3 regions of the Chryseobacterium hilariae genome follow, and region 3 is predicted to be linked to each of the others. Evidence: riboswitches for the same ligand, from Rfam matches in the RefSeq annotation. Region 3 holds a riboswitch; each other region holds the start of a gene.
The links. Region 3 has a riboswitch for cobalamin ahead of ACMGDK_RS08005 (TonB-dependent receptor plug domain-containing protein). Riboswitches for the same ligand answer to the same signal wherever they lie in the genome.
Positions count from the first base shown of each region.

Region 1: it holds a riboswitch for cobalamin, as region 3 does, so the genes downstream of both, metE (5-methyltetrahydropteroyltriglutamate--homocysteine S-methyltransferase) here and ACMGDK_RS08005 (TonB-dependent receptor plug domain-containing protein) in region 3, are expected to answer to the same signal.
Region 2: it holds a riboswitch for cobalamin, as region 3 does, so the genes downstream of both, ACMGDK_RS10840 (TonB-dependent receptor plug domain-containing protein) here and ACMGDK_RS08005 (TonB-dependent receptor plug domain-containing protein) in region 3, are expected to answer to the same signal.

Region 1 is NZ_JBLFFJ010000001.1:263,547-269,172, forward strand. It holds gene ACMGDK_RS01230 (SDR family oxidoreductase) at 1-57, shown strand, start outside; gene ACMGDK_RS01235 (NADP-dependent oxidoreductase) at 71-1,072, shown strand; gene metE (5-methyltetrahydropteroyltriglutamate--homocysteine S-methyltransferase) at 1,128-3,458, opposite strand; cobalamin riboswitch at 3,753-3,937, opposite strand; gene ACMGDK_RS01245 (Lrp/AsnC family transcriptional regulator) at 4,092-4,553, shown strand; gene ACMGDK_RS01250 (carboxymuconolactone decarboxylase family protein) at 4,605-5,078, opposite strand; gene ACMGDK_RS01255 (Lrp/AsnC family transcriptional regulator) at 5,183-5,626, shown strand, end outside.
Region 2 is NZ_JBLFFJ010000003.1:289,615-295,240, forward strand. It holds gene namA (NADPH dehydrogenase NamA) at 1-578, opposite strand, end outside; gene ACMGDK_RS10835 (cytidine deaminase) at 677-1,159, shown strand; cobalamin riboswitch at 1,393-1,567, shown strand; gene ACMGDK_RS10840 (TonB-dependent receptor plug domain-containing protein) at 1,599-3,458, shown strand; gene ACMGDK_RS10845 (DUF5074 domain-containing protein) at 3,471-4,514, shown strand; gene ACMGDK_RS10850 (CCA tRNA nucleotidyltransferase) at 4,674-5,626, opposite strand, start outside.
Region 3 is NZ_JBLFFJ010000002.1:247,457-253,082, forward strand. It holds gene ACMGDK_RS08000 (YncE family protein) at 1-972, opposite strand, end outside; gene ACMGDK_RS08005 (TonB-dependent receptor plug domain-containing protein) at 969-2,942, opposite strand; cobalamin riboswitch at 3,109-3,295, opposite strand; gene ACMGDK_RS08010 (transporter) at 3,464-4,465, opposite strand; gene ACMGDK_RS08015 (cytochrome-c peroxidase) at 4,462-5,508, opposite strand; gene ACMGDK_RS08020 (MbnP family protein) at 5,501-5,626, opposite strand, start outside.

The DNA.
Region 1 (5,626 bases), on a different contig from region 3:
AAATTCACATTTGGTTTAGTAAACCCCAAGAGGTCAGAACAATACCTTAAACCATAAACAAACTCAAATTATGAAATCATACGGTATCAATCGTTATAAAAAAGACAGTGCGCTTCAACTTATAGATCTGCCTGAACCCGTTGTCAAAGAAAATGAGGTTTTAGTTCAGATTTATGCAGCAAGTGTTAATCTTCTGGATTCTAAAATAAAAAGCGGTGAATTTAAACTCATTTTACCTTATAAAATGCCGTTGATTTTAGGTCATGATGTGGCAGGAGTCATCACAAAAGTAGGTTCAAAAGTAAAAAGCTTTAAAGTAGGGGATGAGATTTATGCAAGGGCAGCAGATTTCCATATAGGAACTTTTGCGGAATTTATTTCTATTAATGAAAAGGATGTGGCTTTAAAGCCTAAAAACCTGACAATGGAAGAGGCGGCCTCAATTCCTTTGGTGGGTTTAACGGCTTGGCAGGCTTTGGTTAAAAAATCTAATGTTCAGGCCGGTCAGAAAGTTTTTATTCAGGCCGGGTCCGGTGGTGTTGGAACTTTTGCTATACAGCTGGCAAAATATTTAGGGGCAACGGTTGCTACTACTGCCAGCGAAAAAAGTTTTGAACTTTTGAAGAGCCTTGGCGCAGACGTACTGATCGATTATAAAACACAGAATTTTGAAGATATTCTGATTGATTATGACGTTGTACTGAACAGTCAGGACAGCAAAACCCTGGAAAAATCATTCAATATCCTGAAATCAAAAGGAAAAATCATTTCAATTTCCGGTCCGCCAACACCTGCATTTGCAGATGAATTTAACCTGCCTTGGTATATAAAATTGGTGACAAAATTGTTGAGCCGTAAAATCAGAAAAAAAGCGGATAAGCAAAATATTAATTATTCTTTTCTCTTTATGAAAGCTGATGGAAAGCAATTAGCAGAAATTACAAAATTGATAGAAGCAGGAGAAATAAAACCTGTCATCGACAAAGTTTTTTCGTTCGAAAATACTAATGAAGCAGTGAAATATGTAGAAAGTGGCCATGCAAAAGGAAAAGTAGTCATAAAGATGCTATAATTTTTTTGACCAAAACAAAAAAAGCAGGAGCTTAAAAACTCCTGCACAAATCCTATTATTTAACTAAATTTCCTTCTTTATCAAAAATTTTTGCGGCTTCTTTTGAAGCTTCTACCATGGCAATCAACGCCTTTTCAGTCTCATCCCAATGGCGGGTTTTCAAACCACAGTCAGGGTTTACCCAAAGCTGCTGTGCAGGAATAACGGCTTGCGCTTTTTTCAGCAATTCAACCATTTCTTCTTTTGAAGGAACCCTTGGCGAGTGGATATCGTAAACTCCCGGACCAATCTCATTCGGATATTTGAAATCTGCAAAAGCATTCAGCAGTTCCATCTGGCTTCTTGAGCATTCTATCGTGATCACATCGGCATCCATATCAGCAATATTCTGGATAATATCATTAAATTCAGAATAGCACATATGCGTATGGATCTGCGTTGCATCCTCCACACCGGAAGATGAAATCCTGAACGCTTCTACAGCCCATTTAAGATATTGCTGCCATTCGGATCGTCTGAGCGGAAGCCCTTCTCTGATAGCCGGTTCATCGATCTGTATGATTCTGATTCCTGCTTTTTCAAGATCATTCACCTCATCACGGATTGCCAGTGCAATCTGTTTACAGGTAAGAGAACGAGGCTGGTCATCACGTACAAAAGACCATTGAAGAATCGTTACAGGACCTGTAAGCATTCCTTTTACCCATTTCTGAGTTAAAGATTGGGCATATTGGGACCAGTAAACCGTCATCGGATGCGGACGGTGAACATCGCCATAGATCACCGGAGGTTTTACGCATCGGCTGCCGTAGCTCTGAACCCATCCGTTTTGAGTAAAAGCAAACCCGGAAAGCTGTTCCCCGAAATATTCCACCATATCATTACGCTCAAATTCTCCGTGAACCAGCACATCAATGCCGATTTCTTCCTGCCAGCGGATCGTTCTTTCTGTCTCTTTTTTAAGAAGATCATCATATTGCTCAGCGGTCAGTTCACCTTTTTTAAACTTCGACCTCCATGCTCTAACCTCTTTAGTCTGAGGAAAAGAGCCAATTGTTGTAGTAGGAAACAAAGGAAGCTGTAGAATTTTCTGCTGTTCCTCTTTCCTTATGCTGAACGGGCTGTTTCTTTTCGCATCATCTTCAGTGGTTACATCCACACGGTCTTTTACATCCTGATTGTGGATCAATGCTGAGGTTTTGCGGGTTTCAACGGCCTTTTTATTTTCTGCATATTGTTGTAAAGCCTGGTAATCTGCCTTTCCTGAAGCCAGCTTTTTCAAGGCTACAACTTCATCAACTTTTTGTTTGGCAAAAGCCATCCATTGCTTAATTTCAGGAGATAATGTCTTTTCGTTTGTCTCAAGATCCAGGTCATAAGGTGAGTGGAGCAGAGAACAGGAAGGGGCTATGAAAATTCTTTCTGAACCAATCGCATATACTGCTTTTTCGATGAAGCCTAATGATCTTTCAAAATCATTTTTCCAGATGTTTCTCCCGTCTATAATACCTAAGGATAAACTTAATGTTTGAGGAATAACATTTAAAACTTCATCCAGCTGTTCAGGACAACGTACCAGATCAATATGCAGGACATCTACAGGAAGGGAAGCCGCTAATGAAAGATTATCTTGTAATCCATCAAAATAAGTGGTCACGATGAACTTTAAATTGGGAAACTGTTTCCTGATTTCGGTGTAAATAAATTGATAGGTTTCCTTTGCTTTTTCATTTAAATCTAATGCCAGAAAAGGCTCATCAAACTGAATATATTCGGCACCGTGATTTTCCAGTTCTTTTAAAATCTGAAGATAAACAGGAAGCAGGTTTTGAGCCAGATCAAGCTTGTCAAAACCTTCTTCTTTTTCTTTTCCCAGAAGAAGATAGGTGAGAGGACCGATGATGACTGGCTTGGCATTAATTCCGGCTTGTTTTGCACTGACGAATTCACTGATGATCTTTTTGGAAAATAACCTGAACTGCTGGTTCTTATGAAATTCAGGAACAATGTAATGGTAATTCGTATCAAACCATTTTGTCATTTCCATGGCGGTAATGTCGAGACCGTCTTTCTGATAGCCTCTTGCCATTGCAAAATACAGATCAAGCTCAGAATTGGATGCTCTTGAGGCAATTTCTTTATAGCGCTCCGGAATGGCCCCGACAGACAGGGTCATATCCAGAACCTGATCATAATAAGAAAAATCGTTGCAGGGAACAAGATCAATTCTTGCAGCTTGTTGAAGTTTCCAATTTTGAAGGCTGATGTTTTTTCCGGTTTCCAGGAGCTCATTTAATGTTGCTTTGCCTGACCAATACTGCTCGCAGACTTTTTTGAGTTCTCTGTTGCTACCAATACGCGGATAGCCAAGTAGGTGTGTTTGCATTTTCTTTTTAACTTTTAATTAAATAATAAGGGTAAAGTTCTCTAGAGATGCTTCACAATGCCGCCGAAGAAAGTAATTTTAGAAATAGAAGAGATACAATTAGGACGTGATTTTTCTGTCAAATAAGAAAAATTGGCTTAAAGGTTTATTTTTGAAGCAAAGTTTTAAATTGGGTTCCTTATATAATAAAAAGCCAACATAAAAAAACTTTGCGTTTAAATCAAAAATTAAATTTAAAACCCAATACATTCAAAAGTATCATCTGTATGATCTAAAGCTTCAGACCGCGAAAGCATTGTCAATTCAGAACAGGCAGGTCTCCTGGCTTGTAACGGTCTTTATCATCCTTCCCGCTGTTGGCAGTGGATCTCCCGGATAAAAACTTTTGGTGTGCTACTTACAGTTGCGCGACAGCTCGTGATTCTCACACGATTCCCTATTAATCTACGTTATGTAAAACCTCTTCTGTTTGATGAAGTATGTTAAAGAACAAAATCTGTGTCAAAGGTATTAATTAAAGTGAATTGATTGGCTGAATTATAATAATTAGGAATATAGTTTGGTTTGACTGTATTTTTAAAGTTAAATATTCTGTACATTTGAAAAATATAACCTCAAAAAGAATATTATTCTGTGGAAAGACTGGATGAAAGGGATCTTCAACTGCTTAGAATCCTGCAAAAGAATGCGAAATTGACTGTAAAAGAGATTGCAAAAGAAGTCAATCTTTCACCTTCACCTGTTTTCGAACGGATGAAAAGACTTGAGCAAGAAGGATATATCAAGCATTATGCAGCCGTTCTGGAAGCAGAGAAACTGAATCGCGGGTTTACAGTTTTTTGCCAAATCAAGCTTAAGATCCATGACCGTTCTGTAGGAAATCAGCTTGTAGAAGATATTTTACAGATTGATGAAATTGCTGAATGCTATAATATTTCAGGAGACTTCGATTTTCTCCTTAAGGTTCAGGTAAGAGATATGAAACATTACCAGGATTTTGTATTTAATAAGCTGGGCTCATTGGATTCCATCGGAAGTGCACACAGTACTTTTGTGATGGCTGAGGTTAAGAATATTCACGGAGTGAGTATATAGAAAATAAAAAGCAGTACCTCAGCGGATACTGCCATTATAATCTTTAAATCATTAAATTTTTTGATCTTTAAATAAAATTAACTGCTCCATTCTCACTACTGCATTTTGTTGATATTCTTCAGTCAGATTAAATATTTTCCCCAGTTTTTGGGAAGCACTGATAAAACTGATAAAGGTGCAGAGCTCCGAAATTTCTTTTCCGGAAAAGAATTCTCTCAACATGCTGAAATGGCTCTTGAGTATGGAACGGTGATCTTTAGAGAATAGCTCTGCGAAGCTTACGGCTACGGAAATTTTAAGATCTGACTGACTGAAATTGGGTCTTCCGCCTTTTACCATACAGTATTCACAGCCATTGCCAAAAGCCATGGTTCTTCGCACCTGCTCGAGTAAATTGGGATCTAATGCTGTATTCTTAAAGAAAGTCTCTTCAAGAGAATTCCAGTTTGCAAGTATTTCCGGATTGTGCCCGATTAACTTTTCAAATGGTGTATTTCCATTGTCTGAAAATTCAATTGTTGTCATATTTTTTATGTCAAATTTCTGTCTAATTCATGTGATTTTAAAATGGATTTCATGGTTAAATTTTATAATTTTGAAGATTTCAACTGATTTAATTTCAAAGTACAATGAAAATCGTTTTAGACGAATTTGACCATAAAATTTTACGGTTACTGACTGAAAATTCCAGGCTAAGCTATGCTGAAATAGGGCGCAAAATTTCTCTTTCTCAATCGGCTACAAAAGAAAGAGTACAGAACCTTACTGATACCGGTGTCATTAAAAGTTTTACAGCAGATATTGATTATGGCCTTCTCGGATACAGCTTGAAAGTCATTATTCATCTGAAGTTTAAAAATGATGAGTTTAGAATATTTATTGACCACCTGAAACATTTCCCAGAGATCATCAGCTATAAAAGAATCACAGGAGAATACTGCCTCATTGCTGAATGTGTGTTGAAAGACAGTACCCATCTTGAACATATTATCGACCGGTTGCTTAAATTTGGAATTCCTTCCACATCAGTTCAGCTGTCTGAAATAAAAGCCAATCATTTTTTTCGAGCTCAA
Region 2 (5,626 bases), on a different contig from region 3:
CCATATTCATCTGTTCTGATGTTGGAAAGTGGTGACAAAAACTGATGGATAAGGTATCCGTGTGCGCCGTGAATTTCTATAATATCAAAACCTGCCTTTACAGCTCTTTTCGCTGCTTCTTTAAAGTTCTGTACCTGTTCCTTAATCTCGTTAGCAGTCAGAACATGCGGAATCCTTTCAGTAGGATGGTAAGGAATAGGACTTGGCGCTACGGTTTCCCATCCTTCTTCAACAGGGATCTGCAGGTTATTCCATGTAGAACCTTTTCTTCCGGCATGGGCAAGCTGGATCCCTATTTTACTTTCTGAACGGGAATGAACAAAATCAACAATTTTTCTAAGCTCTTCCGCCTGCTGATCATTCCAGATTCCCATACAGTGGTTGGTAATTCTTCCGCGTGGCTCTACTCCCGTAGCTTCAACCATGATAAGGCCTGTTCCGCCCTGGGATCTGCTTCCATAATGTACAAAATGGAAATCATTAGCCAATCCATTGTCGCATGAATACATACACATAGGAGACATTACCCATCTGTTTTTCAATTCTATATTTCTAAATTTTACTGGTGTGTATAACATTTTACTTTTTGATTTTCAATTTAATGATGAATAAAAAAAACATTGTCGAAGTGATGAAAAAGAAGTAAATTTGGCCCCCTTTTTAGTCTTACTAATATATGAAAAAAGACATACAGATCAGTTACGAGCATTTTAAAAACAGCAGTGAACTGAACGATATAGAAAAAACCTTATTTGAGAGAGCGATTCAGGCCCGTGAAAATGCTTATGCGCCCTATTCGAATTTCCTTGTAGGATGTGCCGTTTTACTGGAAAACGGTGAAATTTATTCCGGTAACAACCAGGAGAATGCAGCCTATCCATCGGGGTTATGTGCAGAAAGAACGACTCTTTTCTGGGTGGCAGCCAATTTTCCGGATGTCAAGGTAAAAAAGATCTTTGTCGTTGGAGGTCCTAAAGAATTTCATGAGAAAAATCCTCCGATTCCACCTTGTGGAGCCTGCCGGCAAAGTTTAATAGAATATGAAACGAAACAGAACGAAAACATCATCCTTTATTTTTCAAGCATGAATGATGAAGTGGTGAAGGTACATTCTATTAAAGACCTGCTTCCTTTCTATTTTGATTCATCGTTTTTGTAAAGGTGAAATTTTGTGAATAGGAAATTTTGGTTGATGTGAATAGTGAATTTTGCTTTGCAAGTGAATTGTTAATTTAAGAATTATTTTCAATTTTGTACTGTCATGTTCAATACTGATCATTTATACATTTATAAATTTCCTTGCGAAGCAAAATTCACTATTCACTATTCACTATTCACAATTGACCACTCACAATTGACTTTTTGTCTTTTTGTGCAATAAATTTAAAAAGTTATCTTTGCAAAAATTTTGGTTTCCAGCATTTTGGAAATAATAGGGAATTGGGTGTAACTCCCAAACTGTCCCCGCAACTGTAAATCGCAATAAGATTTCTGCAAAAAACCACTGTTTATACGGGAAGGTGCAGAAAGCGAAAGTCAGGAGACCTGCCAAAATTATAACTCAAAACGTATTACTTTCGGAGGAAAAGTAAAATAGTATGGATATAAAAAGGTCTTTATTACTGCTTTGTTCGTCTTACGGCAGCTTTCTCTTCGGACAGGAGAAAGCGGTTGACACCATTTATATTTTTGACAGCCAGATGAGCAAGGTAAAGCTTTTCCATCCGGTACGTACGATCACTCCAAAAGATCTCGAGAAAAACTCAGCTAATCTTTCTGAACTTTTACGCTTTCAGTCTTCTATTTATGTGAAAGAAAATGGCCGTGGGGCGGTTTCTTCGCCTTCATTCAGGGGAACAACAGCTCAGCAGACCGCTTTTGTGTGGAACGGAATTAATATTAATTCCAGCTTTCTAGGACAGGGAGATGTGAATAATATTCCACTTTTCGGATATGACCAGATTGATATAAAAGCTGGCGGAGGCAGTGTTGTTTATGGCAGCGGGGCTATTGGAGGAAGCATTCATTTAAATAATATTCTGGATTTCAACAGGGGCTTCAAGGGTTCTGTTTATTCGGAGGCGGGCTCTTTTGATACTTATAATAATTTTATGCAAGCTTCATTCAGCAATGATAAATTAAGCGTTAAGGTTTCGGGAAGCTATTTTACAAGCCAAAATGATTATAAAGTCCCAGAGTTTGTTGTAGGAAGCACGGGATTTTATAATGTTAACGGCAGATATTACAATACTTCAGTTAACATCGGAGCTTCTTATAAAATTGCTGATCATCAGACTATTTCATGGCAGAATCAGATGTTCGATGCGTCACAGCATTATCCTGTTTTTGAACAAATTGGAAACAGAACAAAATATAACGCGCAGACTTTGAGAAGCCTGATCGCATGGGATATCAATAAAAGTAATCTTTCAAACAGCTTAAAAGCGGCTTATACGGAAGATAATTTTCAGTATTTTTCAGATCTTAACCAGCCTAAAACAAGTGGTGCAGAGGGAAAGAACTATATTTTCAAAAATGACTTCAACTATTTCATCACTCCAAAAATCAACATTAATGTTATTGGGGAATTCCAGGTGAATAAGGGTGAAGGCTATCAAGCAGAAAAAGACAATCAATCCGGAATTGGGGTTATCAGCAGAAATGTAGGTTCTCTATCCGGCTTAATCAGATATTTTGCCACGAAGGAGCTTCGTTTTGAAGCCGGTATCAAGAAGGATTTTGTAGAGGATATCTCTTCTCCCCTTCTGTATTCTTTTTCGGGAAAATGGGATGCTTTACAATGGTACCGTATGGGAGTCAATTTTTCAAGAAATTTCAGGTATCCTTCTTTTAATGATCTTTACTGGCAGCCGGGAGGAAACCTGGATCTGCTTCCTGAAACGTCCACGAACATTGACATGAGCCATGAGTTCAGCTTAGGAGATTTTAAAATTACATTGAGTCCTTATTATATGGACATCAAAAACCTCATCAACTGGCTTCCTACACCTTACGGATACTGGGCTCCTGTGAATACGTACAGAGTTGAATCTTACGGGCTGGAATCACAGGTTAAGTGGAATAAGAAATTCGGAAAACATGCTTTAAAGCTGGATGCAGGGTACACTTATTCGAAATCTGTCAACAAGAATACTGAAATGCAGATGATGTATGTTCCGATCCATAAAGCTGTCGGAAATATCGAGTATGGCTATTCATTCTTTAAGCTATATGCACAAGGGCTTTTCAACGGTCTTACCTACACAACTACGGATGAACAAAGATCTACAGCTATTGATCCTTATTTTATTTTAAATACCGGAATTTCCGCCTCACTTTTCAAGAAATACACTTTAGGATTTAAAGTGAACAATGTTACCAATACATTTTATCAGACGGTATCTTTATATCCGATGCCTAAGAGAAATTACAGTATGTACGCAACTATTAATTTTTAACTTAAAAATATTATGAAACTGAACAAAATTCTACCTCTTCTTTTTTCTTTTACACTTCTTTTGGGCATCGTGTCCTGTAGCAGTGATAATAATGATGAGCCGGAAATATTCTATGGCAATGGTTTTTTAATCGCTAATGAAGGTACTTTCGGAAAACCTGAAGGTGACGTAACGTTTGTAAGTGCAGACCTGAACCTTAAACAGGATAATGTTTTTGCCCTTAATAATGGAGGAGCAAAATTAGGTGACGTTTTACAGATGGTTGCTTTCAATGGTGAAAATGCATATCTGTTATTGAATAATTCCAATAAGATCCAGATCGCAAACCGCTATAACTTTAAAGCGAATGGCGAGATTACCGCTGAACTTAATGCTCCCCGATATATGGCTTTTGCCAACAACAATATTTATGTAACGAATGATAAATATTTAGGAGCCAAGTATGTAAGCATCTATAAAGCTTCAGACCGTTCTTTCATCAAAAAAATCACTTTCACAGATGCTGCTGAAAGAATTGTAGAAGCGGGAAACAATATTTTTGTTCAGAATGCTTCATTTGGTTTTGGAAATAAGATTACTTATATCAATACTTCTACTAACGATGTTCAGTCTACGATCACGCTGCCAGCAGGAAACATCAACAAGATCATTTCAAGCAACCAAAATGTGTATGCTATTGCTGCAGGAACTGCTGATTCTTATATTTACCAGATCTCAAGCACAGGAAGCATTACAAAAACAACTACTTTAACAGGTATTGCCAATGCTACGAACCTTGAAATTGCCAATGGTAAGTTTTATTTCACTTCAGGGAAAAACGTTTACAAGATGGATATGAGCGCTGCAACAGCACCTACATCGCCGCTGTTTACTGTAGCGAACAGTGTTGATGCGTATTCTGCTTTATATGGTTTCAGTGTGATCAATGACAAAATTTTCACTTCGGATTCCAATGGATTTACCCAGGCCAGCAAAATTGTAGTTTATAATACTTCTGGAGCTATCATCAGATCGTTCACAACGGGTATAGGCTCAAACTCAGTCTATGCAAACTAAGACATTAATACTTCGGTATTATTTATAAATTTTATTTTTTTTCATCATTTGTGTTTTTTTTCAGGCCGCTTCGGAGAAGCGGCCTGATTTTGTTTTTACTGATTATAAAAGGCTTCGGCGGGACTTTGTCCCGCCGAAGCCTTTTATATATTTTAAGTTTTAATTATACTTCAATCCCAGCTTCTCCGCTTCTGCAATGACAAACTTTTCAGCTTCTTCCTTGTCATTGGGAATCTCACCTTCCAGAATGGCTTCTTTTACTTTTTCTTTGAGAATTCCGATCTCTTTTCCTGGTTTCAGATCAAACATCTGCATGATCTCTTCTCCTGTGATCGGCGGCTGGAAATTACGCACCTGATCTTTTTCCTCCACTTCTTTGATCTTCACTGCTACATATTCGAAGTTCTTTTTGAATCTGTCCTGTTTTTTGGAGTTTTTGGTTGTAATATCTGCTTTACACAGGGTAAACAGATCTTCCAGATCTTCACCGGCATCAAATAAAAGTCTTCTCAATGCAGAATCTGAGGCATCATCGGTAATAAGGGCAATAGGACGGGACGAAAGCTTCACCATCTTCTGGACATATTTCATATCGTTTCCCAGCGGCAGTTTTAGTCTGTGAAAAAGGGTCTTTACCATTTTTGAGCCTAAAAACTCATGACCGTGGAAAGTCCATCCTGTTCCTTCTACGAATTTTTTAGTAGGCGCTTTACCTACATCATGCAGCAATGCGGACCATCGTAGCCAAAGATTATCTGTATTCTCTGAAATATTGTCTACAACCTCCAGCGTGTGGTAGAAATTATCTTTATGAGTCTGCCCTTCCACTTCTTCTACTCCTTTCAGCTCGATCAGCTCAGGAATGATCAGTTTTAAAAGTCCCGTCTCTTCCATTAATCCCAATCCTACAGAAGGCTTTTTGGACATCATGATCTTGTTGAATTCAACCATGATTCTTTCCATAGAAACAATCTTGATCCTTTCTGCCTCCTGTTTTATAGCATTCAGAGATTTTTCTTCAATGACAAAATTTAATGTCGAAGCAAAACGAACGGCTCTCATCATCCTCAACGGATCATCAGAATAGGTTTGCGCCGGTTCTAAAGGAGTTC
Region 3 (5,626 bases):
CGGAGCTTTGACCTCATCAACGTATGGCTGGTCAATAATTTTATTAGAAATAATTTGCTCAGTTTTTACATCGATGATTCCGAAGGTCTTGACGTAAGTATGGGTATTGTAATTAAATTCATTTCCATAATAATACAGCTTGTCATTCACGATCGTCATTCCGCTGACTGTCACATGAAAATCTTTTTTAACCGTCCCGGTCGAAGCATCTACAAGGAAAAGACTGGATGGAATATTGTAGTAATCTCCTCTGGAACTCACATACAGATCTCCGTAGTTGTCCTTTTTAATACGGTGAAGATTAATGGCTACATCAATTTTTTTTGTTTCCGTGAATGTATTGAGGTTGATGACAGAAACGGTTTTATCATAATTCGGAAATCTGTAACCTCCGGAATTGGCTACAAAAAGCTGATCTCCCATCACTTCTATCTCTTCCGGCTGATACCCGACTACTACCTGCCTTTCGATGTTCAGGGATGTTGTATCAATTTCCACTACTTTTCCCGAAGGAGAGTTAGGATTCAGTTCTACAGGGCCGGCATAGCTGCTGGCATAGACTTTATTACCTCTAAAAGCCAGATAACGGCAGTTCTGCAGCTGTATGGTTTTGATCCGTTTGGCTGTTTTGGCTTCCAGCACTTCAATTTTATTGGAAACATTCACCACCACATACATTTTGCTACCGTAGATCATGATATGATTTCCCACATCACCCAGTTCTTTTACCACAGAAGGATTGGTTTCTCCGTAAATATTCTTGCGGTAAGTTCCTGTCGCATAATCGAAATAATCGAGCGTACATTTGTTGCTGCCCATATTTCCTTCGTTCAGAAGATAAAAACCTTTAATGGGAGTATCTTCTCCGTTCCTTACCTCTTTTGTCTCCGAGGGAACTATATTGTCATCCGTTCTACACGAGAACAGAAAGAAAAGAGTAAAAGCCAGCAGGCAAAAGTTGAGTTTTTTCATAATGTAAAGCTTACAATAAGTTTAAAATTTCTTCCGGGCATCGGATAATTCCTGACCACATCATAGTATTGATTAAGGACATTATTGACTTCAAAACCGGCTTTAATCTGATGAGAATGCCAGTTGAATTTTTTCTGAACGGATAAATCATGGGTGTACCATGGCTGAAGATAATTGGCTTTGATATTATTCAGCTGGGCATCATAGCGCTCTCCGGTGTACATAAAACTGTAATTGAAACTCCAGTCTTTATAGTCTGCCATCATGGTAAAGGTCAATGCATGCCAGGGCACATAGGAGATCTGGTCCCCGTAATAATCGTCACTTTTATCAGTATAGTCTCCAGCACGCTGATAGGTATAGCTTACCAAAGGTTTCAGTTTCAATTTATTAATATCAAATTCAGCCTGAACATTCACGTCTGCCCCGATGATTTTCACTTCACCCAGGTTCACCATCATCCACCTGAAAAGATTGGTAGTAGGAACGGCGATAATCTTGTTTTCTACTTCATTATAATAGCCATCCACTTTCACATAGATTCCTTTAAAAACTTTATGGTCATAGAGTTTCTGATAGGTAAAACCGGCATCGTACTGATTTGTATATTCCGGTTTCAGCATAACATTCCCGATCATCGTGTAGTATAGATCATTGAAAGTAGGCATCCTGAACACTCTTTTGTAGAAAGTCCGTATGGTAAGATCTTTGGATTCAAAAGGCTGATAGCTCAGGAAAGCGGAAGGAGTCCATTCGGTTTTATCGGGAGATTTTGCATTCATTTTCACTTCTTCATGCACAAAAGTTCCCAGAACATTTCCCAAAAATTTAAACCGGTTCCACTGATAGGTTGTGGCCAAAGAAACGAGCGAAGTATATCGTGTAGGATATGAAAAATCCCTTAGGCTGGCATCCAGATTATTATACTGAAAGTCAAAGCTTGCACTTACATCCCAGTTTTGATTAATAGAATACATATTGGAACTGGAAAAATAAAGTTCTCTCTGAACATACGAATTATCTATCGGCAGAACGGTTGTTGCCACATTCGCCGTATCTAAAAACCGGGTGTAGTCATAGGCAAATTTAGCTTTGAACTGTGTTTCGAATTTTGGAAACAGCTTTTTACGGAAACTGGCCTGGACAAAATAATTTTCATCCAGCATCTGCTGACCTTTAGGCGTGAAATTATTATTAACAATAGCCGTAGGAACTCCACGATCGGAAATATAGCCGTATCCGCGTACACTCCAGCTTCCATCATTAATGGCTCCGTTTAAGGCACCTTCAAAACGTTTCGCCCGGATGTAGGAATCATATCTTCTTGCAATGGTATCATTGGCAACAGATCCGTCAGAATTTTTCTTTTCGTATTTATACTTATACAATCCATCGCTTTGTACAAATTCCGAGCTGAAACTTGCCGAAATTCTCTCTGAAAGCTTCTGTTCCACACGGAAGGAAGGGTTAAATAAACTGATGGTGCCTAATTTCAGCTTAAGCGTCAAGTTGGTCTTCTGATTCCCTTTAAAAACAGGTATTTTAGGTTGAAGATAAATAGATCCGGAAGATCCGAAATCCTTTGCAGGCTGAAAAATTTCACTTTTCTGACCGTTGTATAAAGAAATGGCTTCAAGATCATCCAATGAAAACTTTCCAAGATCCACTATTCCGTTCTGTACATTTCCCAGCTGGATGCCGTCATAGAAAACTCCCACATGCTGGCTTCCCATACTCCGGATATTCACCGTTTTCAGGCCGCCCATCCCGCCATAATCTTTGATCTGAACTCCTGAAAAATACCGTAAAGCATCGGCCACCGACTGACTGTTCAGCCTTTCAAGCTGTTCGCCGGAAAGTACCTGTGCAGGAAGAATTTCTTTAAAATCTTTTTTGTAAAGCTGGATAGGAAGAATAGTTTTCTCCCTGATTGTGTCTCCGGATTGAGAGAATATAAGTTGAGATGCCATCACAAATAATGTGATAACTCCTTTTTTAAACTGTGAAGCAGTACATTTTCTGACCATTAGCTCATTGAGAATAATGCTGACGCTAATGGATATAAGATAGCAAAGATAAAGCGCAGCTGTTACTGCACAGAATCGTTGTTGTCCTAAGCTTTATTCCACGAAAGCATCAAACGTTTATCTTCTGGCAGGTCTTCTGACTTACTCCGTTTTTGAAATCCTTCCCATTAAAAAAAACAGTGGATATACTCTTCAAAAACTTTGATGTGGAGCTTACAGCAGCGGGTCTGTCCCGGATTTTCACCAGGTTCCCTTTTAAGTGCTTTTCACAGCGCACCAGATTGCGGCAAAGATAGAAAATAACTTAATATATGCAATAACGGCATAATAAATTAATTCTCAATACGATGAAAAACAGCAGATAGATTAGAAGATGTATGAAAACCGGTGGCTTCGGGAGCCTCAGCCACCGGTTTTTAGAAATTACAATAAATTATAAAATTGATTTGTATTGTAATGAACATTCAAGAACCCTGACTTGGTGGCTGAGGGTCCGAAGCCACCATGATATTAAATTCCAAAATTGATAAAAACACTGAACCTGGATTTTGCTTCAATATCACTCCTGCCAAATTAGAATATGCAGGCAACATGACTTCACCACCCAGACTGAACTTTTTATACGAAGCCTCGAAACCGAGTTTTCCATATAAAGCACTTCCGGCTGTGTTAGGCAATGCCTCATCAAACTGTTTGTTTTGATCATAGACTTCACCCTGAAGTCCAGCCTTGGCAGAGAAAATGGTCTTTTCATTTCCTGCAAGCTGATAAAAACCTGTTGCAGCGTAATTCCACTGGTTTCCAAAACGGTAATTCTTTTTGTTTTCGGTTTTTACCGTGTAATCTGTGTTGATCAGTACAGCCAGTTTATTCTTTTGAAACTTATAGTTTAAAGCAGCCTGATAATCCCAGCTTCCCGTTCCCAGCTGAAAACTTGGATTGACGCCGGAAGCCCCTTTTTCATCAAATTTTCCCAAAGGAATTTTCACCCCTAAACCTCCGTTGAACTGATGAAAATTATCTTTGGAACTGATGATCCGGTAGATTCCCATCAAGTTCAGATCTCCGATACCATTAATGTTGATATCACCCTGCATGGTTCTCTTCTCATGAAAATGAAATGGCAGGCTGGCGTATACACTCAGCTTTTCTGTCAATGGAATTTTTCCCCAAACCTGCAGGGTATTGAAATACTGATCCTGTGTAAGATCTTTTACAAAAAGGTTTTCTTTGGCTTTATAATGCTGGACAAAATATTTGATCCCGATAAACTGCGGGTTCAGCAAAGACTCAAAACCGGAAGATCCGTTTCCTGCCGCACAGCCGCAAGCATCACAGTCATCAAATACAATACTGTTTATAGGATCTGCGATATACAGGCTGTCGTTGATTGTTTTAGCCTGAGAAACCCATGATAGTGTCAGGCTCAGTATAAAAATTATTTTTCTCATGTTCATGATGCTCATTCTGCAAATTTTGGATTAGAAATAAAGTTTTGATCGGATAAGGTTTTTAAAAAGGCGATGATCAACTGCTTTTCCTGCGCATTCATAGCAATTCCGACATGTCCGTTCTGTTTCAGCTGCGGATCCAGATTGGGATTGTCTTCCACACTATCGGAATAGAAATTAAGAACCGCGCTCAGCGTGTAAAATCTTCCGTCATGCATATACGGTGCAGTATATTCCACATTTCTGAGGCTCGGTACCCGGAATTTCATCCAGTCGTTCTGATCAAGAGTTACGCGATGACGTCCTGCATCTTTGAACTGGACATTAAAATACATCCCTGTATTCCTGAAGCTTTCATCCGTGAAAAATTCTCCGCTATGGCAGGAAGCACACTTCTGGCTAAAAAGGGCCATTCCCTGAGATTCCTCAGAGGTGAAGTTTTCTTTTCCCTGTTTAACTCTGTCGTATTTAGAATCTGCGGAAATCATGCTTATCATAAACTGTGACAAAGCCTTCAATACTCTTTCACCGGTTATGTTTTCGTCACCATAAGCTTCTATGAAAAGCTTTTTATACTTCGGATCATTTTTTAATTTAGAAATTACTTCAGGCATGGAGCTGTCCATTTCATTGGCATCCGTGATCGGAATGATCGGCTGTTCGTTCAGATTATGAATCACGCCGTCCCACATATACCTTTTCAGGAATGCCATGTTCTGAATGGGTGGTGCATTACGGATTCCAATTCTGTCATCAACACCATGGCTCACCGTATGACCATGATGCGTGAAAGCATTTTCCTGAATATGACAGAAACCACATGATATGGTGTTATTTCTGGAAAGTCTTCCTTCATAAAATAAATTTCGCCCCAGCTCTACTCCATTTTTCGTCACCGGATTGCCGGATGCATCGAAAGTCATTTCAGGAAAGTACGATGGAAACTGCAATGAATACGCCTCATCTTTTTCCAGCGGCTGCAGTACCTCATCTGAACAGGACAAACAGCTCAGAAAAGTAATGACCAGCAGCATTGTTTTTAATAAAATCCTAATCATTATGAACATGATCTACTTTAAACATCGCGGTAAGATTATTGGTAACATCCACCAAATGCTGGCTTGAACCCATCATCATATTGTTTTCTGTGGTAAGGGAAAGCGTTTTGCTTCCGCT